One region of the Bacillus songklensis genome, then DNA from elsewhere that is predicted to be linked to it. Evidence: riboswitches for the same ligand, from Rfam matches in the RefSeq annotation. Region 1 holds a riboswitch; each other region holds the start of a gene.
The links. A riboswitch is a leader RNA that binds a small molecule or an ion and turns the genes downstream of it on or off. The one in region 1 is predicted to bind S-adenosylmethionine.
Positions count from the first base shown of each region.

Region 2: it holds a riboswitch for S-adenosylmethionine, as region 1 does, so the genes downstream of both, ACFOU2_RS12025 (trans-sulfuration enzyme family protein) here and ACFOU2_RS07480 (hypothetical protein) in region 1, are expected to answer to the same signal.
Region 3: it holds a riboswitch for S-adenosylmethionine, as region 1 does, so the genes downstream of both, ACFOU2_RS10460 (Na+/H+ antiporter NhaC family protein) here and ACFOU2_RS07480 (hypothetical protein) in region 1, are expected to answer to the same signal.

Region 1 covers NZ_JBHRZT010000026.1:76,733-84,212, forward strand. Annotated here, with positions in the region: gene hpaB (4-hydroxyphenylacetate 3-monooxygenase, oxygenase component) at 79-1,539, opposite strand; gene ACFOU2_RS07470 (hypothetical protein) at 1,971-2,366, opposite strand; gene ACFOU2_RS07475 (competence protein ComK) at 2,414-2,911, opposite strand; gene ACFOU2_RS07480 (hypothetical protein) at 3,088-3,396, opposite strand; SAM riboswitch class I at 3,492-3,594, opposite strand; gene ACFOU2_RS07485 (methyl-accepting chemotaxis protein) at 3,665-4,612, opposite strand; partial or broken gene ACFOU2_RS07490 (cache domain-containing protein) at 4,607-5,425, opposite strand; gene ACFOU2_RS07495 (M48 family metallopeptidase) at 5,727-6,464, shown strand; gene lepB (signal peptidase I) at 6,634-7,194, shown strand.
Region 2 covers NZ_JBHRZT010000052.1:152,786-160,265, forward strand. Annotated here, with positions in the region: gene ACFOU2_RS12020 (trans-sulfuration enzyme family protein) at 1-621, opposite strand, end outside; gene ACFOU2_RS12025 (trans-sulfuration enzyme family protein) at 605-1,750, opposite strand; SAM riboswitch class I at 1,992-2,108, opposite strand; gene ACFOU2_RS12030 (arsenic transporter) at 2,381-3,721, shown strand; gene ACFOU2_RS12035 (DUF2642 domain-containing protein) at 3,818-4,477, opposite strand; gene ACFOU2_RS12040 (spore coat protein) at 4,559-5,686, opposite strand; gene ACFOU2_RS12045 (CotH kinase family protein) at 5,823-6,914, opposite strand; gene ACFOU2_RS12050 (CotG/ExsB N-terminal domain-containing protein) at 7,093-7,480, shown strand, end outside.
Region 3 covers NZ_JBHRZT010000043.1:173,369-180,614, reverse strand. Annotated here, with positions in the region: gene ACFOU2_RS10470 (AI-2E family transporter) at 36-1,139, shown strand; gene ACFOU2_RS10465 (DNA-3-methyladenine glycosylase) at 1,184-1,801, opposite strand; SAM riboswitch class I at 2,018-2,123, shown strand; gene ACFOU2_RS10460 (Na+/H+ antiporter NhaC family protein) at 2,260-3,567, shown strand; gene ACFOU2_RS10455 (peptide chain release factor 3) at 4,587-6,164, shown strand; gene ACFOU2_RS10450 (thermonuclease family protein) at 6,412-7,134, shown strand.

The DNA.
Region 1 (7,480 bases):
ACGGTGAAAAGCTCATAAAAGGTTGACCTTTCACATTGAAAGGAAACATCCAGCAATCCTTTCATTTCCCTGCCTGTTTCATGACGTTTCATTCTCTTTTTTCATGTTCAAAAACTCCTCTACCTTCCGTTTGCACTCTTTTCGATCATATCCCCAATATAGATCTCCCGCCAATCGCACAGGATCTCCGAAGAAGAAGCGCTCATACAAGGTTTGCCTCGTTCCGAACGCGCTCATGCACATGTCCCACGCAAGACGGAACAGCTTCACGCGCTCTTTTCCTCCCTTTGCGGCACCCTGGAGATAATGCTCCACATCCTCCTGAATGGCGGATGAAAAATCGGCCTCTGTCGGAATCGACACAAGTCCGCTCGCCCCAAGAAGCTGCAAAATTTCCATCAGTCTCGGGTAAAGCCTTGGATACGTATTGATTGCGACATACAGAGGTTGAACGTTCGGCGCCATCGTTCCCCATCGGTCTTGTTTCGCCTCCCATTCAGATGCCAGCAACAAGGCTCTTATTGATTCTAATCCAATGATGATCTCACTCATTTTTTCCTGTACGTGCTGATAGCGGCTAATTTCAATCATATCAACCATCAGCTGAGCAACACCTAACACAAACTCCGTTTTCACCACCTGACGAGAGACTACTTGATGAAGCACAAGCGGCGTATAACTGCTGTTTAAAAAAATCTGATTGGCCGCTTCAAGGTTATGGTAAAAGAAAACGCGATCCCATGGGACGGTTACCCGATTAAACACCACGATCGCATCCATCTCTTCAAATCTTGAACCAAGAGGGTGATTGAAGGTAGATGAATCATACGAAAAGGATTCGCGGCAAATGAATGTCAACCCTTCGGCATTGCTCGGAACCGAAAACGCAAATGCATAAGTGTCATCAAACATTTTCCCGCCTGTCGAATACACGATCATTTCATCCGTAATGCCGCCTTGGGTGGCCAGCAAGCGAGCCCCCTGGATGACGATCCCGTCGTCTGTTTCATCGACGATCCGTGCCGCAACAATGTTGTCTTCTTTTTCTGCATAACATCCGGAACGATTCACCTGCGGATTCACATACGTATGGGTAAACGATAGATCTTCCTCCCTCGCCTTTTCATAAAAAAGGCGTAAATTGTCTGCAAACGCCCGCTCCTTTCCTCTTAACACATCCGCAGCGGAGGCAAAGCCCATCAGCGCCGTGTTCATATAATCAGGGGACCGCCCCATCATCCCTGCTGTTGCGTTCGCCCAATGCCAGGTCGCCAATCGCCGCTTTTCCAAATCCTCTTTCGTTAGCGGCTGCATAAAAGACGTTCCCACACGTTCTCCAGTTTTAGGAGAAGCATATGTCATCAAATCCTTTAAGGCCGGGTTGACTTGCATGTCATATAAAGCTGCCTGACTTTTCATCACACCTGAAAAAGCGGGGTGTGATGAAATATTTCCTTCTACTTTTTTGCCATGAATCCATACGTTCGGCTGCATGGCATTAATTCGGTCTATATATTGCTTGCCTGAGATAGCCGGCATTCGTATTCACTCCCTCATTCGCTGACTGTATGTATTTATAGCTTATTCACCTGAGATGTGCCTGGCTTATTTGGACAAGTCAATTGAGAATATGGCCTAAAGAAAAGCGGAGCTTATACGTTCCTCTCCAATAAAAAAACCGTCTTTCACTCAGCCCGCGGCCAAATGAAAAACGGTTTCCCATTCCGTTCCTTCTATTATCTTTGTTGTTCTTCTTCCAAAAAGTCAATCACTTGATCGATTAGCTCTTTGCTGTTTAATTCATTTCCGTGATCGATGGACACTTCCATGAAAACGCTCCTTTCATCTCTTCTTGTTGTATAAGATAACACATTTTTTCCGATTTAGAACTTAAATTTTTTGTAAATTTTTTGACAAATTATTCACATTGCGCAAAAATCCTCTCCCCATCATAAGGGAGAGGATTTTCATTATAATTTAAACTGATGGATGATGTCAGTTAATTGCTCGCTCAATTGAAGAAGCTCCTCTGCAGAATGGGAAAGCGTACTGACTGCCCGTACTTGTTCTTCCGCTGAAGCGGTAATTTCTTCAGCCCCTGCCGCAGATTGCTGGGCAATGGCTGCAATGCTTTCGATGGCCTCTGCTACCTCTTGTTTTAAATGATCCATTTCCTTCATGCTGCCGGTTACATCACGAATGGAGGAAACCATTTTGGAGATGTTTGTTTCAATCTGCTGGAATGCCGTTTCTGTATCAGCTACGGCTTCTCCTTGTTTCGCAGAAATCGCCGTTGTTCGTTTCATTTCCTCTGCTGCTTTATTCGTTTCCCTTGTCCGAAAGCGATTCATCCCCCACCTACTCATTGGGCTACGCCCTTCTCATTCCTTCAGGTGGGGGTCTTCTCGCCTATTTATGATAAAAATAGGGCCTGATCATCCCGCGGCGGAATCGGAAATTGAAAGATCGTCATACAAGCGGCCGTTTTTTGTCGCTGACTTTTCAAAAATTCGGGTGTAGCATGAACGATAAGCTGGGCATTGTTGCGAAAGGTCACGATGGATTGATTCGTCTTCGTTGGATGGGGCACAATCTGAAGGATATGATGCAAAAACAGCCAAGTACAATGAAAGTGATTCGTAGATGTGGTAGGAAAAGCAAAAATGTTATGTAAGGGAGAAATCGGAATAGGCGTTCGTTTCTCATAATGAAACAAATAGACAATGGATTTCCGCCTCCCCTCATAAGTAGAGCCGCTCCTTATGCATGCTTCCTCGATGAGTTCAAGCGGTTGCATCGATGTATAATATCCTCCGAAGAAATCAAAAATCTTTGTCTGATAAGAAGGATGGGCATATGCTGTAATGGCCATTGTCGTCGCTGAAATACGATACTTTTCGTTTAATTTCATCGTTTTTCCTCCTCAAATGTTTTAGTAAAAATACATTTACATTATATAGGTATTTAGTCCTTTTTTTATAAAGCAGGTGTAAAGTATTTGTTAAAATTTGTAAAAATAAGAGGTGTGATGTAAATCCATGGAATAAGAAAGGTTCCCGCATGAACTCACGCAGGAACCATCTTTTTTTACACATATACGTTTTCACTGAGACGAAGTCCTACTTTCTTCAACTGAACGAGAAGCTGTTCATCAAGAGCATAAGGATGTTTTTTCTGCAGCTCCCCTGCCTTTTTTACATCCAATGCTACCGCATGGACATGCTGGGTGTGATACACGACGATTTCATAAAAGTTTTCAAGTTTTTGAACTTTCACCCGACATCGCTCGTCTTCTGACTGTAAACGCCTCTCTAAACTTTCTGCCACATGGCGCACCAACTCATCCGTTAAATCCTTCTTACAAAGATATCCTCTCACTAATCCACTTAAACTCATGGTCCCCATCCTCTCTTTTATTTCATTCGCTTAGGAGAACCAGACCCAAACAAAAAACTCTTTCCGCTTTAGATGCGAAAAGAGTTCCGTTTTCCGTCTTATCATCCAAAGCACGCGCTTTGCTGGTCGGAGCACCTTGCGCAATGCAGGTTGCTGTGACGTCATCGAGCCAGATCTCTCAGTCACTCTGGATAACTATTCAGTTAACAACTAATTTACCAAATATCCAAATACTTGTAAAGGGAAAAGAAGACCTATCAGCTTCTTCTTAAACCTTGAATTTCACCAACAAATCCTGCAAATCTTGGGCCAATTGACTCAATGAATAAGCGGCGCTTGAGATTTCCTCCATCGCAGCCAGTTCTTCTTCGGAAGCTGAGGCCACACTTTCAGCGCTGGCTGCCGATACTTGAGCCGTTTCCTCCAGAATGTGGGTAGCTTTCGTGATTTCAGCCGAATGCTGCCGGATGTTCGATGTTGCTCCCGCGATTTCCTTGATTTCCTGCTGGATGCGGAAAATGTCCTCTAATATTTTCGAGAAGTTTTGCCCTGCTTCGGTGACCACATCCATGCCGACCGCCACGCTTTCATTGCTTTCCTGCATGACCATATAGGCGGATTTCGTATCGACTTGAATCTCCTTGATTAAGGCTCCGATTTGATCGGCCGAGCGCTTCGATTCTTCTGCAAGCTTACGTACTTCGTCCGCTACAACCGCAAATCCCCGGCCGTGCTCGCCTGCACGCGCCGCTTCAATGGCAGCATTCAAGGCAAGCAAATTCGTCTGATCGGAAATGCCGGTAATCACTTCAATAATTTTTCCGATTTCAGTGGAGCGGCTTTCCAATGTTTTCACCACGTTCGTTGATTGAGTCACCGTATCCGTGATGCGCTGCATTTGTTCTTTTACTTTGTTCAGCGACTCATTCCCGATTTCCGCCTCTTTGGACGTATCCTCAGCAGAACGCTCCACTTCTTTTGAACGGACGGTCATCTCTTGGATAAGGTGATCCATTTCTTGAATGGAGCGGTTCGTTTGCTCGACATTCACGAGCTGGCCTTCCGCCCCCGCTGCCACTTCCTGGATGGACACTGTCACTTCATTTACCGCCGACTTCGTTTCATCGGCACTGGCTGTCAATTCCTCGGACGACGCAGCAACAGCTTGTCCTGTTTCGCTCACTTTTGTGATCAGTTCCTTCATATTATCAATCATATGCTGATATCTGTTTGTCAGCATCCCGATCTCATCTTTCGCTTTTAAAACCGGTACGTCCACTTGTAAGTTTCCATTTGCGATTTCATCGGTCGCATTGCTGATTTTTTCAATCGAAACGATGTATCTGCGCGTAAAAATGTACATCACCACACTTGCGATGACGACAGCGGCAAGTGTAAAGATGAATGTCATTAGCTTTAATTTACTTAACTGCTCATAAAACTCATCCTCATATGCCCCGATTCCAATCATCCAATCCCACGGTTCAAAATAAACGGAATAGGCGATTTTATTGCGCGCTTTTGCTTCCCCTTCATTTTTCCAGGAATATGTATAGAAACGTTTGCTCTCATCTTTTTGTTTGGCTGCTTTCATTAAATTAGGGACGACCGATTCCCCGTTATGATCTTTCAAATCGGCCATATTCTTGCCTTCAAAGCCTACCGGGTGAACTTGTGCGACATACTTGCTGTCATACACAAAAATATAGCCGTTGTCTTTATATAAAAAACCGGATTGCTTAAAGTCCCGCTTATTATCATTGATTTTCGGCCCGGCCAGCAGTTCGGCCGCTTGCTGCTGCGCTTCTTCCTTACTGATGATCTGGAATTTTTCTTGCTGGTGAAGCCGCTCGACAACCGTTAACGCTCCTTCGACCGTATTTCTTAAATCTAGTTTTCCCGCCTCGACAAGCTGCTGCTTCGCCACAAAATAGCTGGCGATGCCAAGGGTTGAAGTAGCCGCTACAATGACGGCGACAATAAGGGCTAACATCTTAAATCTCAGACTGTGAACAAATTTGGTTTTCATGATGTCCCTCCAAGTTAAAGCATCAATTTTTAATTATGTGAATGTCAAGACTATTTTACTACCATTTTTCATCAACGGAAAAGTTTCTTCCTATTTTTATATCGGCAGGAAGCGGGACTTTTGATAGACTGATTAAAAAAAATGCATCATTTCAATGCATATCTACATTCACATAGATCATTGGACATGGATAAAACAGCATCCATGCCCCCGAGTTAGGCGGATTTACAATTTTTTCATTTGATATTATGTCACATTCCCTATAAAATGAAGTTTTGTAGAAGGGAGTTCGAAAAGACACATGTTTAGTTATCAAGCTGGAAATATAACGATTGACTATACGGTGGAAGCTGTTCCGAATATACAAGAAATCACGGTAAACGTTTGTCCGAACGGTGGAGTGAAACTTGTTGTTCCCCGAGGCTTAAACCAAAGTAATCTTCATTTTATTATCGCGAAAAAAGCAAAATGGATTTTAGAACAATTAGGGGAAACACCGACAGAGGCAAAGGAAGAAACCGCTGAACGACAAAACGAAGAGATTCATAACGTGACACAAGCCGCTTTCGTTCCTTCTTTCCAGGACGGGGATAAAATTCCTTACTTAGGTCGTCAATATCGCTTAAACATCGTGAAAGAAGATAAAACGGAGGCTGAATTAACATTCCGCGCCAAATTCCTTGCAACAGTGCCGGCATCTTGGAATGAGCAGCAAACAAACGAAGGGCTGCAAGCTCTTTTAACGGATTGGTACATAACTCGAGCGGAAGATAAGTTTCAAGAGTGTTTAAAATCACTTGCGAAACAAATGGACGGAGTACCGGGCCAAATCGAATGGGAAGATTTACAAAATGAAGCGAGCCGCGTGAAAGCTGATGGAACGATTGTCTTAAACTGGCGCTTACTGACGGCTCCAATGAGCACAATCGAACTTGTACTGGCGCGTGAAATCGCCAAGCAAACAGGGGCAGCAGAACTGTTTGAAGACGCGGCGGAACGCCAGCAATGGTTAGAAGATAACACACTAGTCGTATTTTAATGGAGGAGCTGGATTCCGTCCATTAAAATACACAAAGGACCTTTCCAGAATGAATGGAAAGGTCCTTTCAGATTGACGAGGATAAACAACAGCAAGCGCATATACATCTTCTAACAAATTATGCTACACTTGTCATAGAAAGAGGTTTGACTTAAAAAGGGGTGAAAAGATGGAGCCAGCAGTAAAGGGAGAAATTTGGTCGTATGTCAAAACGCTTGTGATCGCTCTTATTTTATCTTTTTTGATTCAGCAATTTTTATTTCAACCGTACACGGTCAAAGGGCAATCGATGATGCCGAACCTGGAGGAAGGCAACAAAATCATCATCAACAAAATGAATTACCATTACAGCAAGCCCGAACGCTTTGATATGGTCGTCTTAAAGGCGCCATACAGCGACGAGTTTTTAGTGAAACGCATTATCGGGTTACCGGGCGAAACCGTTGAATATCAGGACGATGTATTGTTCATCAACCATAAGCCCCAAAAAGAACCATATTTGGATCAATATAAACAACATTTGCTGCCATTCGAGAAACTCACCGAAGATTTCACCTTAAAAGACATTACCGATGAATCGAGAATTCCGGAAGGCTATGTTCTCGTGTTGGGCGACAACCGCCGCATCAGCCGGGATGGGCGTCATTTTGGATTAATCAAAATCGACAGCGTCGTCGGCGAAGTGAATATGCGCTACTGGCCGATCAAGGAAGTGGCGTTTATGAACTAAGAACTAAGAAAAGCGGAGAAAGCCCGTTTAAACCGATAGGATGTTGGAGCTTCTGAGAAGGAACCGTTTTTTTGGTTCCGCAGGAAGAAGCGAAACAGCCGTACGGTTTGGCTTTCGCAGCTGGACACCAAGAAAAGCGGAGAAAGCCCGTTTAAACCGATAGGATGTTGGAGCTTCTGACAGAGGAGCTGCTTTTTAGTTCCGTCGGAAGAAGCGAAATGACCGAAAGGCTAGGAGCCGCAGCCGGGCAATTTCAACGTGCAATTTATACTTTCTTGTATACGAA
Region 2 (7,480 bases), on a different contig from region 1:
GTGCCCTCCAATATACTTTGTCGCACTGTGAATGACAATATCCGCTCCTAATGCCAATGGCTGCTGCAAGTACGGTGTCATAAATGTATTATCAACAATCGTTATAAGACCATGTTTTTTTGCGGCCTCGGAAGCCTTTCGAATATCTGTGACATTTAAAAACGGATTAGACGGGCTTTCAATATACAATGCCTTTGTTTGGGATGTTACTGCTTTTTCAATTTCCTCGACCTTTGTTGTATCAACGAACACCGTTTTGATGCCAAACTTTGAGAAAAGTTGCGTTAATACGCGGTATGTTCCTCCGTAAATATCATGAGAAACAATAATTTCATCACCGCTTTGGAATAGACAAAGCACAGAGGAAATAGCAGCCATTCCGGTAGAGAAGGCAAACCCGGCGTTTCCTCCTTCCAACTGTGCCACTGTTTGTTCAAGTGCTTCCCTGGTTGGGTTTCCGGAACGAGAATAATCGTAACGGTTGGTTTCTTCTACATCTTGATGAAAGGTAGACACTTGATAAATCGGAACTGAAACCGCTCCGTAATGTTCGCCGATATCTGTTTTAGCATGGATCAGCTTTGTACCAAATTGGAGACTGCGTTCATTTTCGGTAAGCATCGAATACCTCCTTTAAATCTTGAATGATATCATCTGCATGTTCAATTCCAACGGAAAAACGCAGCAAGCGATTTGTTACCCCAATGGCATTGCGAATCTCTTCCGGAATATCCGCATGTGTTTGTCTTGCCGGGAACGTAATTAAACTCTCTACTCCCCCTAAACTTTCTGCAAACGTGATTAGTTTCAAATTCTCCAATAAATATGGAACAAGATTTTCATCCCGAACGGAAAAGGAGAGCATGCCGCCAAATCCGCTTGATTGCTTTTTCATAATTTCATAACCCGGATGCGTTTCCAGTCCTGGGTAATATACGTGTTCCACATCAGGCTGTTCCACTAGCCAATGGGCAATTTTCAAGGCATTTTCCTGGTGTTTTTCCATTCGAAGGCCCAGGGTCTTCACTCCCCGCAGCAACAACCAGCTATCCTGCGGTCCTAAAATGGCTCCGATTGCATTTTGATAAAATTTGACTTTCTCTCCTAGCTCGCTACATCGAGTGACAACCAAACCTGCAATCACATCATTATGCCCTCCAATATATTTGCTGGCGCTATGTACCACAATATCTGCTCCCAGCTCGATTGGCCGCTGACAATAAGGAGACAAAAACGTGTTATCCACAATGGTAAGTAATTGATGCTGTTGAGAAATTTCCACCATCGCCGCTATGTCTGTCACTTGCATTAACGGATTTGTCGGCGTTTCAATGAAGATTGCCTTTGTATTTGATTGAACTCCTTCCTTCACTGCATCAATGTTCGCTGTATTTACATAACTGACACTTACACCTATGTCTTGTAAAATATCGCTTAACAGTCGATAGGTTCCTCCATATAAATCTTCTGACACTATTAAATGATCGCCATTTTTAAATAAATTGAAAACAGCTGCAATGGCTGCCATTCCTGAAGAAAAAGCAAACCCTGCCGCTCCGCTTTCCAGTACCGCAATAGCATCTTCAAGAGCCGTTCTTGTCGGGTTGGCTGTTCGTGAATAGTCATACCCGGTGCTCTCTCCTAAACGCGGATGCTGGAAAGTTGATGATTGATAGATCGGGGTGGTAATGGATCCGGTTGAAGGATCTTTCCCTACCCCGGATCGAACTAACAATGTCTCAATATGCATTTCTCGTTCTCTCCTTGTCGTAAGAATTTCTCTCGCAAAAACATTTTTCATCCACCCACGAAACAGCTCTTTCTCTGCACCAAAAGTTTTGAATTTTTCGAAAAGAGATATTTTGAAGGTGATCCTCAAGTTAAAAAGCAAATGTCTTTTATTTCCAATGCGGAATGAATCGTCAACTCATGAAAAAAACACCCTTCTGCAGATGGAAGAGTGTTCGTTTCGGTTATGTCACTAACGGAAACTCTCATCTGCTAGAACATCACCGTTCTACAGGAATTAGCACCGTTCAAATCAAATGATTTGATTTGATGGTTGCCGGGCGTCATAGGGCCAGTCCCTCTGCCTCTCTGGATAAGAGCAATATAAATATTAAATTCATTATCGGTCATTTGCTTCTTGTTATAAACTTTAATCAAGAAACCTTTATTTGTCAATAAGAATTTTCTCAAAAATCGAAATTATGTTTTATAGTCGTTTGTATGATAGAGATGATTGCGGAATTACTATAAAATAGTAAACCCGTTTAGTACGTTTTTACCTGGAGGCTCGTATACATAAAGTATAAAAGCATAATAGAGACAATCGAGGGGGCAGCGAATGAATAGCAACTAAAGAGGTGATAACGTAAATATGGAGCCCTCAGTTTTATTAACCATTACTGCTTTTCTTTTCACTATGTCTCTTATCTTTATCCGTCCAAAAGGCATGAATGAAGCGACAGCCGCTTTTATGGGGGCAATGATTGTTCTCATTTCCGGCACGGTTACAATAGACAATTTAATAGAAATCGGATTGAAAGTAAGTGGAGCTGCCATCACGATTATTTCTACTATTATCATGGCTATCGTGTTGGAAAGCATTGGATTTTTCAGATGGATGTCGGCTAAACTTTTTCTTTTTTCAAAAGGGTCAGGAATTCGTTTATTTTGGCTGACAAATTTATTATGTTTTTTCATGACACTTTTTTTTAACAATGATGGAAGTATTCTTATCACAACCCCCATCCTGCTTATATTATTAAAAAACCTTAAACTAAAACCCCATCATCAAATCCCTTACTTGTTAAGCGGTGCACTGGTCGCAACCGCTTCGAGCGCCCCAATTGGTGTCAGCAACATCGTAAATTTAATCGCGCTGAAAATTATTGATATGGACTTGTATGAGCATACAGCCCTCATGATTGTTCCGGGAATGGCGGGTCTTTCGTTTATGTCCTACCTGTTATTTCTTTATTATCGAAAGACTCTTCCTAAAACCCTTTCGGCATCAAAAGATTCTTATGAGAAAATAAATGACCCTTATTACCATCCATTAAAAGCCAGTAATCGTGCTCATCAAACAAAATTGATGAGAAACGTCTTGCTCTTTGTAATGGCGGTCCGGTTAAGCTTGTTTGTCGCTTCCTTTCTCCATATCTCTGTCTCATTGGTAGCCGTAACGTGTTCCTTATCTCTTCTTTTTTGGAGATGGATTTATTTAAAGGTGTCTCCGCTCGATATCTTAAAGAAGACACCTTGGCACATTTTCGTTTTTGCTGTTTGTATGTATATTGTCATTTATGGATTGAATAATATTGGCTTGACAGTTTTCCTAGTTGAGCAGCTCAATCCTTTGTTAGCCGAAGATTTATTTAGTGCCACAATGATTATGGGATGGCTGTTAACCTTTTTATCCAATTTATTCAATAATCATCCTGCCCTAATGATCGGAACAATTACGTTAACAGAAATGAACCTTGACGCACCAGTAATGAAAACAATCTACTTAGCTATGATTATCGGAAGCGATATAGGAGCTCTTCTACTCCCAATTGGCACATTAGCCACACTCATTTGGATGCACATGTTACACCAGGCAAAAGTTCATGTAAAATGGAGTCACTATTTAAAAACGACCCTGACTATTATACCAATCACTGTTATATTTACCCTCATTGTATTATATTACTGGGTATTGCTCGTATACATTTAATAATTGCGGCTCTTACGAACTATAGCAATAAACTGGAACCGATTTTTTCATCTGTAGCCAAAAAAGGTCAATGAGTGTAAACTCATCGACCTTTTATTATGGCAAGTGAATGGATTTTAAATGCATTAGCTTCCAAAACACAGTCTCCCCGTTTGCATTTGCCAGCTCTACAATATTATTTGAAATATTTTTGATCAGACCAATTTTGTTTGGCTGATCCCCTAAATCGAATACAACAAGCCGTCCTTCATTTTTCTTCAATTGCTCTTCAAATGTACGCGATAATGGAATATTTGAAGGATTGACAGGAAGATCTTCATTGCTTAGTGTGTAAGGAGTTGAGTTATGGCTGTATGGGGTTAACCATTTTAAATGGTGTAAAGAAATAAAAATCGTTTTATATACAGGTGAGTAAAAAACAAAATAATCATTTAAGACGCTTGTCACATAGCCGTGTAGAGACTTATTTCCTGTAACGTAAATTTCTACAAAGCGTCCCTTAGCATATTGCAGCGTTTTTCGATAAGAAATGCTTTCTGACTCATGCACTAAAGGTGGTGGATCATGATTCTCTAAATCTAATTCGTCTGTATATGCCTCCTTAACACTATGCACATGCAGCAATGGTATATACATGAACTGTGTTCCATCATATAAAACAAGAATGTCTAATCCCACATCTATTAATTTGCCTGTAAAGAAGGTTTTCCCCGTAATCTCCATCTCTACATATTTTCCAATATATCTTTGTAACATTACATTTTCCTCCTTCCTTTCGTGCTAACAAAAAGGGTGCAAAGAGCACCCCAATTAAGGAAAATATGGAGCTGATTTGACTTACCCTTTCCAGCGATAATCCTTTGTTTTTAAGACTTGCTCACGCGGAATTTCTCTATAGTCTCTATTAGAGTGTCTTGATCTTCTTGATCTTCTTGAGTCGTTTGAGCCGCCTGAACCCCTTGAGTCCATCCCATCCGTTGCTTGCATACCTACCATCGCTTCCTGTTGATCTTGCTGTTGATCTTGCTGCTGATCATCTTGCTGATCATCTTGCTGATCGTTTTGCTGATTTTGCTTTAAAGCACCTTTAGGCCCTAAGCATATGCTTTTTACGTGAAACGGTTGCAAGCGCAACACTTCCTGGTTTTGAACAAGTGTGAAGCTATCTGGTTTAGTTTCTACCAGAATTCCCTCTACTGCTTCTGGACCTCCTGTATTTACAGATACCCACTTATGGGATAAATTTCTGAACAATTGACTGAAGCTTTTCGCTTTCATATATTCAGGAGTTTGATTCAACATCATATTATCATTCATGTCATTATTAAATGCTTGATAGCCATTATTAAATGCTTGGTTGCCATTATTAAATGCTTGGTTGCCATTATTGGATCCTTGGTTGCTCTCACATATACTCTTTATGTGTTGAATGTTAAAATAAACAACACCATCGTCTTCTGTCATAAGTACAATATACTGGGAGCCTAATACATCTAACAGCGTTCCTTGTTTCTTTTCAGGACCACCCTGATTGATTTGGACGGCTTTGTTCTTTAATTTTGACATCACTCCTGCAAAACTTTTATCTTTCACAAATAAGGGAATAATTCCTGAATTCATGGAGTTTTGCACATAGTTTTGTGTAGAATTTGACATAGAATCCTCTGTAACGCTCTTCACATGTCTGAGATTGTAATACACGATTGTGTATTGCTGCTGCTGGTTATCTTGATTATTGTTATTGTTGTTGTTCTTATTGTTGTTATTGTTGTTGTTCTTATTGTTGTTATTGTTGTTGTTATCTTGTGCCGCAAGTGTAAGATAGTCTGAATTCACATCAAGTAAAATACCTGTTTTTGATTCTGGCCCCCCGCGATAAACTGTTACTACTTTCCCGACTAGGGGCGTAAAAAATGAATGATAGGCAGATGAGCGTGTCTGCTTGTTCACATCATAAGTTGACATAAATTGTTTCCTCCTTGTCTTTTATCCATAGTGGCTATTTATACTGTATATATACGTATCATAGAAACATATTGACTCGCTACAAATGCCTAATTCTTTCAAAATCAACAACTGCCTATTAGACGATAAACTTAAACTATTCTAGGCTGCTTATGAATTCCTTAATGTAGTCACCTCTTTTTTGTACAAACTTCAATATAAATTCCGGTTCTGCATCGAATTGTTTAACCTTTTCGGTCATATAAGGATCTTTTAGTACATGCGGTCTGATCTGTTCATAATGTTTATACACAATTGGCTGCAATATTTCTGTTGCGAAAGCTTCCTGCAGTACTTTCTCAAACTTTTGTACATAACCTTTTCTGATATCAGGAACATTTAACAAACGTGCTGTTAATGTATTGAATCCCTCCACTCTTACATAATCGTGCTCCATCACTCGCCCGTTCACATCTCTTCCCCATGTTGCATCATAATCCCATGGAATGATTTCAAATTGTCCTGATTCGCTATTTCGATAAAGGGCATAATTATGCACAAATCCATCGTAATTTTGTGTACATATGATACCAATTAGCCAACAGAGATATTTTTCCACATCCAAATATTTTTTTATTTCTGAAGAGAATTCATGATTGGATAACGTGTTGATTTTATAAATTAGTTCTTCAAGCTTTGCATCGTCCCCCTCTTGTAATACTTTTGCTTCGTACCCCGCCAGCAAAGAGTTTTTTACCTTCTTGTCCAAGTCGCTCATTAATGAAAAATTTGCATCTCCGTCTACAGCGTAAAAGATAGACCCTTTCGGCAGTTGCCGCTTTTGTAAAAACTGCTCATCCACAGATTCCAGTTGTAAATAAACACCTTGATTTTTAGCATTAATAGTTATGAATACAAACCTGGACACGGGGGATAGCGCGCCAAGCATAGAAAAAAAATCAAGTGATAATTTATTCCGAAGCAGCGAAGGATCTTTATATTCGGCATTCAAGTGAATTTCTTTTGCTCCATAAAATTTTTGCGGAGAAATAAATTGAATATTATATGATTTTTTCTTCATTTTTCGTGTATGAGAACCCCGAAATGAAAAATCGATATCATATCGTTTTTTTCCGATCTTTAATACGGCCGGTATGGGTTCTTCTGTCCATATATCGCTTTTTAATTCATGCAAATTTTTGGGATGCACTATGAGTTGATAAATAGGGATTTGACTTTTTTCTTCCACTCTCCATAACCACCTTTCAATCTTACTAAAGATTATGAAGAGCCCTGTATATTTGTCACTATAGTCAATTTCCTATTTTTTCAAAAAATACACACTTGTCTTATATCAAAGGGAACATGCTTTACGTATCTTAAAGTAAAAGAAGATATATCACCCTATTACGAAGGAGGTTTTTTAATTGCATATTCAAGCGGATGAAATTAAAAGAGCTGCAGAAGATGTACTTTCCGGCGAATTAGCAGATTTCATGTTCCAGGAACCAACATCTAGCTGCCGTACTCGCGGCACTCGCCGTCGTACTACCCGCGGCACTCGCCGACGCACTACCCGCGGCACTCGCCGACGCACTACCCGCCGTACTACTCGCCGACGTACTACCCGCCGTACTACTCGCCGACGCACTACCCGCCGTACTACTCGCCGACGCACTACCCGCCGTACTACTCGCCGACGCACTACCCGCCGTACTACTCGCCGACGCACCACTCGCGGCACTCGCCGTTGCATCAGTCCACGATCTCGTTGCATAAAAATTTTTCGTGATGGTAACCAAGAGGAACTGCGCT
Region 3 (7,246 bases), on a different contig from region 1:
AAAGATAAAGATATTTAAACAGGGGAAGTGAATACGTGTCAAAGTCAAAAGTACAATTTTGGACGCTTCAAATTTTGTTAATTGTATTGATTATTTATGTCAGCACGAAGATTTCTTTTTTATTTGAGCCAATTGTGGTGTTCGTGTCGACTCTTTTCTTTCCGGTTTTAATTTCGGGCTTTCTTTATTTCTTATTTAGCCCGATTGTCAATTTTTTAATTAAATATAAAATTCCTCGGAATTTGGCCATCCTCATTTTATATATAGTGTTTATTGGTTTAATGAGTGTTGGAATAGGGGTAGTTGCGCCTATTTTATCAGATCAAATTACGGACTTGGTCCGCAACATGCCGTCTTATATTTCGAAAATCCGTATCTTTTTTGATGATTTATCTCAATCAAAATGGTTTAAGTGGATGTTAGGACAAGAGTTTGTCTCTCTTGAAAAGATGGAAGAGACTTTGACAAATTATGCAGCGTCTTTACCTGATAATCTTACGAGAAGTGTGAGAACGGTATTTGGCGTTATTGCAAATATTACGTTAACTGTTGTGACTGTTCCTTTCATTTTGTTTTATATGTTTAAGGATGGCCATAAGTTTCCGAAGGCAGCCGTTCGTTTCTTACCTTCTTCTTATCGAAGAGATGGTCTTCATATTATTGAGGAAACAGGCGAAACATTATCTGCCTATATTCAGGGGCAGTTTTTGGTGGCATTGTTTGTTGGAATATTTACCTTCATTGGATACTTAATTATTGGCTTGCCTTATGGACTCACTTTGGCGATTGTAGTAGCGATCACGAATATCATTCCGTATCTTGGCCCTTTTATCGGGGCAGCTCCGGCTGTAGTCATCGGGTTGCTTGATTCACCGACCAAAGCGTTGCTTGTTATTGTCGTGATTACGATTGTACAACAAATTGACGGTAACTTTATTTCGCCGCTGGTCATTGGAAAACGTTTGGATATTCACCCGCTTACCATCATCATCATTTTATTGGTAGCAGGAAATCTCGCTGGAGTGCTAGGGATGATTTTAGGTGTTCCTCTATATGCGGTTACTAAAACGATCATCATCAATATTGTGAAATTGGTGCGATTAAGAAATAGAGAAACCAAAGAGGATGTACCAATCTAATAATGAAAAAGGTCAGCCGCCCAAGCTGACCTTTTTCATTATTTCTATCTAGATACAAATTTATTTCCTGTAACCCAAAAACGCCATGGATAGTCACGGGCCTCTCCCGAGTTCTCAATGCCGATTCTTTTTCCTTGCGAGATACTTTCCGGAATGAATCCCTTTGAGAGAAATAGGGGAGGCCTGAAAATAGGATGGCCGTAATCTTCCATGGTGATACCCATCGCTTTTGTGAGCTTTCCGGGACCGTTCGTCCAATTTTTTATATCGGTCATTCCTTTTCTTCTTTCCTTCATAAGAGATTGTCCGCTGAATGGTTCTAGTGCGCGGATAAGAACGGCTTCCGGCTTTTCGAGTTCTCCGCTGACCACATTCACTAAACAATGGGTATGCATGACGTATGTATACACATAGCCAGCTTCTCCAAACATGATCTCCGTTCTTTTTGTTCTTCGGTTGCCGTAACTGTGGGATGCTCTGTCACCGGGACCGATGTATGCTTCCGTTTCCACTATAAAGCCGGAGGTGGTTCCTTCCTTTGTCTCTTTTACGAGGAGACAGCCGAGTAAAGACTTGGAGAGCTCAAGGGTTGACATTTGAAAGAAATCTTTTTCAATCGGCTGAACCACTATTGATTTTTCGTTTTCATGATCAGGGTGCAGGTAGTATGGAAACACGCTGTTCAACTTTTTCTTCTCCCTTTCCTTTAGAGTTTATATAAGGTTTACTGTCTTATTTAACCTACACATTCGGGCCATGTTTCAAACCTCGAACACTGTCTTTTGGTTATATTTAACTTTAGTAAAATAATATTTGACTTTTGGGGTTAAACCCCTTAAAGTAGGTTAAGGTAATTCCGGAAAGACAATAACTAAATCTTCTTATCGAGAGAGACGGAGGGACTGGCCCGACGATGTCTCGGCAGCGGACTCTAAAAAGAGTGCTGTGCCAAATCCAGCAGGCGTTATGCTTGAGAGATGGGGAGAGTGTTTCTTATATATTGTATATAAGACCTCTTCTTGTTTGTGAGAAGGGGTCTTTTTGATGGATCTATACTTTTATCAATATTAAAAGAGAGGTGCAATCATTGGAAAAATCAAAGGGAAATCCATTGGCTTTAATGCCGTTAGTCATATTTTTAGCTTTGTTTGTCGGGTCTGGAGTGATTACAGGGGATTTTTATAAAATGCCTGTTTTGGTGGCCATTTTAATTGCCGCAACAGTCTCATTGATCATGAATCGGAAGGAAACGTTAACGACAAAGGTGGAGCGATTCGCAGCTGGGGCAGGTCATCCGGATATTATTATCATGACGTTCATTTTCATTCTGGCAGGTGCTTTCTCTGAAACGGCAAAAGGTATGGGAGCGGTGGAATCCACGGTTAATCTAGCATTGTCTGTTCTTCCTCCAAGCTTTTTAGTCGTCGGTTTATTTGTCATTGGAGCATTTATTTCGCTATCGATGGGCACTTCCATGGGAACCATTGCAGCGTTGGCGCCAATCGGAGTCGGAATCAGCGCTGAGACCGATATTTCAATGGCTCTATCTATGGCAGCGGTCATCGGCGGCGCGATGTTTGGTGATAATTTATCATTCATCTCTGATACAACGATCGCAGCGGTGCGTACACAGCAAACGGAAATGAAGGATAAATTTAAGACGAATTTCTTCATTGTATTGCCGGCTGCCATTTTAACATGTATTATCTTGATTGCTGTCACAATGGGAAATCATTCCGAAGTAGCAGCAGAGAGTTTCGATTGGGTGAAAATCCTTCCTTATGTAGGAGTATTGATTACTGCATTGTTAGGATTTAATGTACTTGCAGTATTGACAGGCGGTACTGTCTTAGCGGGTGTGATTGGCCTGGCAGACGGAAGCTACACATTATCAAACCTTTTCCCAAAAGTAACCGAAGGCATTTTAGGCATGGCGGAATTGGTGATTCTTGCTTTGTTGATTGGCGGAATGGTTGAAATTATCAAGTATAACGGCGGTATTGATTATTTATTAAACTTAATGACTCGAAACATTAAGTCTAAAAAGGGAGCGGAGTTCGGTATTGCCGGCCTTGTAAGCTTAACTAACTTTTCAACTGCCAATAACACCATTTCTATCATTTTCACAGGCCCGCTCGCGAAAAACATTGCGGATCAGTACGAGATTGATAAGCGCAAATCAGCGAGCTTACTCGACATTTTCTCGTGCGGTGTTCAAGGTTTAATTCCATATGGAGCACAAATCTTAACAGCAGCTAAGCTGGCGGCTATTTCACCTATTAGTGTTTTACCTTATTCTTTCTATCCGATTTTAATCGCGATTTGCGGCGTGATTTCCATTTTGATCGGATTCCCCAGGTTTTCAGCGATAAAGAAGGAAAAAGAGCGAAAAGTATATGGAGTAAGCGAAAGCTATAGGGGTAAATAACAAAAAGTCAGCCGAGCGGCTGACTTTTTGTTATTTAATTTGCTCCTTCTAACAACCTTAAGGAAAAGTGATGGGCGATATCCTTAGCTCTATGCCTTCACAAGGCATAGAGCTACTTTTTTGAAATGTCTATTTTCCCCATTCCTTTACAGGTGGTGCACTTTTTCGTGACTGAAATGATAAACGATTTCCTTTTTTGTTTCCCAACCCCTTTACATTTTGGACATACGATCATAAAAGCCACCTTTTTTATCACCTTCTGTCTTTTTTGATTTTTACATATTAAGAGTAAGCGGGAATGTTTAGCTATAGAAAGAGCTGACATGACCAGGGAAGGCTAAACGGCAATACCCAGAGGATAGTGCATTCCTTCTCTTCCTTTCTCGGTGAGAACGCCGCGTTGGTAAAAAACTCTACATGTGAATGATCACGAAATAAATGTTGGAATTCATGTGCCGTTAGTTGATGAACATGGAAAGGCTCATTGGAAGGTTCGCCTTGAATTCTTTCTCCAGTATATTCAATCATGGTGTACCCCTTTCATTTCTTTAGCTTCTTTCTTTTTAAATCTTTTTTAGAAAAGCTTTATTAAAGAACAATGTTGTTTTTATTATTTTGGGATCAATTGTGTGAAATGGCCATTTCACACAATTTCAGCGGAAGTTGAAAGTGGATAAATCGACACTAGACTTTAGCATAGTTTTTAGAAAACAAGATCATTTTATCGTCACAAATGAGAAGGAAAAATTATACGATATCATCTGCTATAAAAACAGAAAAGTGACTACAGAGTTGTTTGTTTAGAAGCGATGGCTATGCTACAATTTCAACACGGCAGCATATAGGATTGGCTTTTTTTGATCAAAAGCAAGGAAATTCCATTTTAAATTGAGCCAATAAATATTATTATGGATAAGAGCGAGTTGCAGGTTAACAAGGAGTATAAACGTTACTTAACTAAAACACATACAGTTAATCATAAGTGAAAAATTGTATCGATTTGAGAGAGGACTAGGAAAATGAATCATCAGAAACAAAAAGAACAAGTTGAATCAAGACGCACCTTTGCGATTATTTCCCACCCGGATGCCGGGAAAACAACATTAACGGAGAAATTGTTACTATTAGGCGGTATGATTCGCTCTGCAGGTACGGTAAAAGCCAGAAAAACCGGGAAGTATGCAACGTCTGACTGGATGGAAATTGAAAAGCAGCGCGGAATTTCCGTTACATCAAGTGTCATGCAATTCTATTATAAGGACCACCATATTAACATCGTGGACACACCGGGGCACCAGGACTTCAGCGAGGATACGTATCGTACGTTGACGGCTGTGGACAGTGCCGTGATGGTGATTGATGGTACAAAAGGAATTGAGGAACAGACCATTAAATTATTTAAAGTATGCAGCATGCGCGGAATCCCAATCTTAACATTTATAAACAAGTTAGATCGCGAAGGAAAAGATCCGCTGGAGTTATTAGAAGAGATTGAAGAAGTGCTTGGAATCGAGTCGTATGCCGTTACTTGGCCGATTGGGATGGGAAAGAGGTTCCAGGGAACATATGACCGTTTTCAAAAGAAAATTGAGGTGTATCGGGGAAATGAAGATTCGTTTTTCGTCGATTTTGATGGAACGACTGTAACAGATGATGTGACCGAGCATATTGATGAAGGTTATCTTCCTTCCTTAGCCGATGAGCTTGCTCTTTTAGATGAAGCAGGAAATGATTTTTCCATGGAAAAAGTCAAGAAAGGAAAGCTCACACCCGTCTTTTTCGGCAGCGCCATCGCTAACTTCGGTGTACAGTCTTTCTTTGATGAATTTTTGCAATTAACGTTGCCGCCGCAGTCTCGCGAGTCATCAAATGGTGAAATCGATCCTACGGATACAAATTTCTCCGGTTTTATCTTTAAAATTCAAGCAAATATGAATCCAGCCCACCGTGACCGAATTGCGTTTGTAAGGGTATGTTCAGGTAAATTCGAGCGGGGCATGAACGTTACTCTGTCCAGAACAGGACGAAAGTTAAAATTGTCACAATCCCACCAATTTTTGGCTTCCAGCCGCGAAACGGTAGAGGAAGCATATGCCGGGGATATTATCGGATTATATGATTCAGGAACATATCAAATAGGGGATACCCTCGTTGGAGAAGGGGCATCTGTTTTTCAGTTTAATCCATTACCAACGTTCCCCCCTGAACTATTTGCGAAAGTGCGTGTCAAAAATGCGATGAAGGGGAAGCACTTCGAAAAAGGAATCACTCAATTGGTACAGGAAGGAGCTGTCCAGCTTTACCGCACTCCTTATTTTGGTGATTACATTCTCGGGGCTGTCGGGGAGCTGCAATTCCAGGTCTTTGAGTACAGAATGAAAAATGAATATGGAGTGGATATCGAGTTTCAACGTTTAAGCCATGTTGCGGCTAAATGGATCAATAAGGAAGACTTGCAAGATAAAATGATCGATTCCCGTGTTATGTTGGTTGAGGACCGGGAAGAAAACCCTGTATTATTATTTGAAAATGATTTTGTACTGCGCATGTTCCAAGAGAAATACCCTTCTGTTGAATTAAGAAGTACGTTTGGGTAAAGAGGAGCGGAGGCGACTGTTTAGCTCCGACGTGCGTTGGAACTCCTTCCTACAGAACCGCTTTTGGGTTCTGTAGGAAGGAGTGAAACGTCTAGATCAGGGAAGGGATTCCCACTTAGACTTCTCCGATTATGCTATGTTTTGAAGTGAGGATTTTACTGCCCTTTAATGCGGGATAAAAGGGTTTGGTGAAAAAGCCAGACTCTTTTTCTGTTGATGAGCCAAGGTGAGAGGAGAAGAACAGAAAATGAGATATACATATTTCAAGAATCTTTGGATGGTTGCAATATTAACACTTATTATTGTTATATTGCCTGCATGTCAACAGCAGGATTCCAAAATCCCAGCGGTAGTGGAGCGGGTAGTCGACGGGGACACGATCAAGGTGGAAGTGAACAATCGATCAGAAACAGTTCGGCTGTTGCTGGTGGATACTCCAGAGTCTGTCCATCCATCCAAACCTGTCCAACCATACGGAAAGGAAGCCAGTAATTTTGTTAAAGAGCTGTTGCCTGAGGGAAAAGAAGTCAAGCTAGAAATGGATGTAGGAGAAAGAGATAAATATGGACGTTTGCTTGCTTATGTATGGGTTGATGGCAAAATGCTGAATGAATTACTACTTGAAAAGGGATATGCACGTGTTGCTTATGTATTTGAACCCAATACAAAATATGTTGATCGATTTAGGGATATACAGGAAAAGGCTCGTAAGCAAGAATTAAAGATATGGTCGATTGAGAACTACGCAACGGATAGAGGATTTGAAGAAGATCAAGTAGAGCAAAACGAAACAAAGAGTGAACAGAAAGTGAGCTGCAAACAGCCTTTGATAAAAGGCAATATAAACAGTAAAGGCGAAAAAATCTATCATACACCGGATAGTCCGCAATATAAAGTAACGAAACCGGAAATGATGTTTTGCACAGAAAAAGAGGCAAAGGCAGCGGGGTTCCGTTCCCCTGATAGGTAAAAAAGAGGCTGTCCCATAAGTCTCGAGTTAATGATAAAAGTTGATCTTTACTGAAAGGACCCGTCACGGAATCCTGTGATTTTGCTGGATTTTCATGACGGGTCCTTTTAGG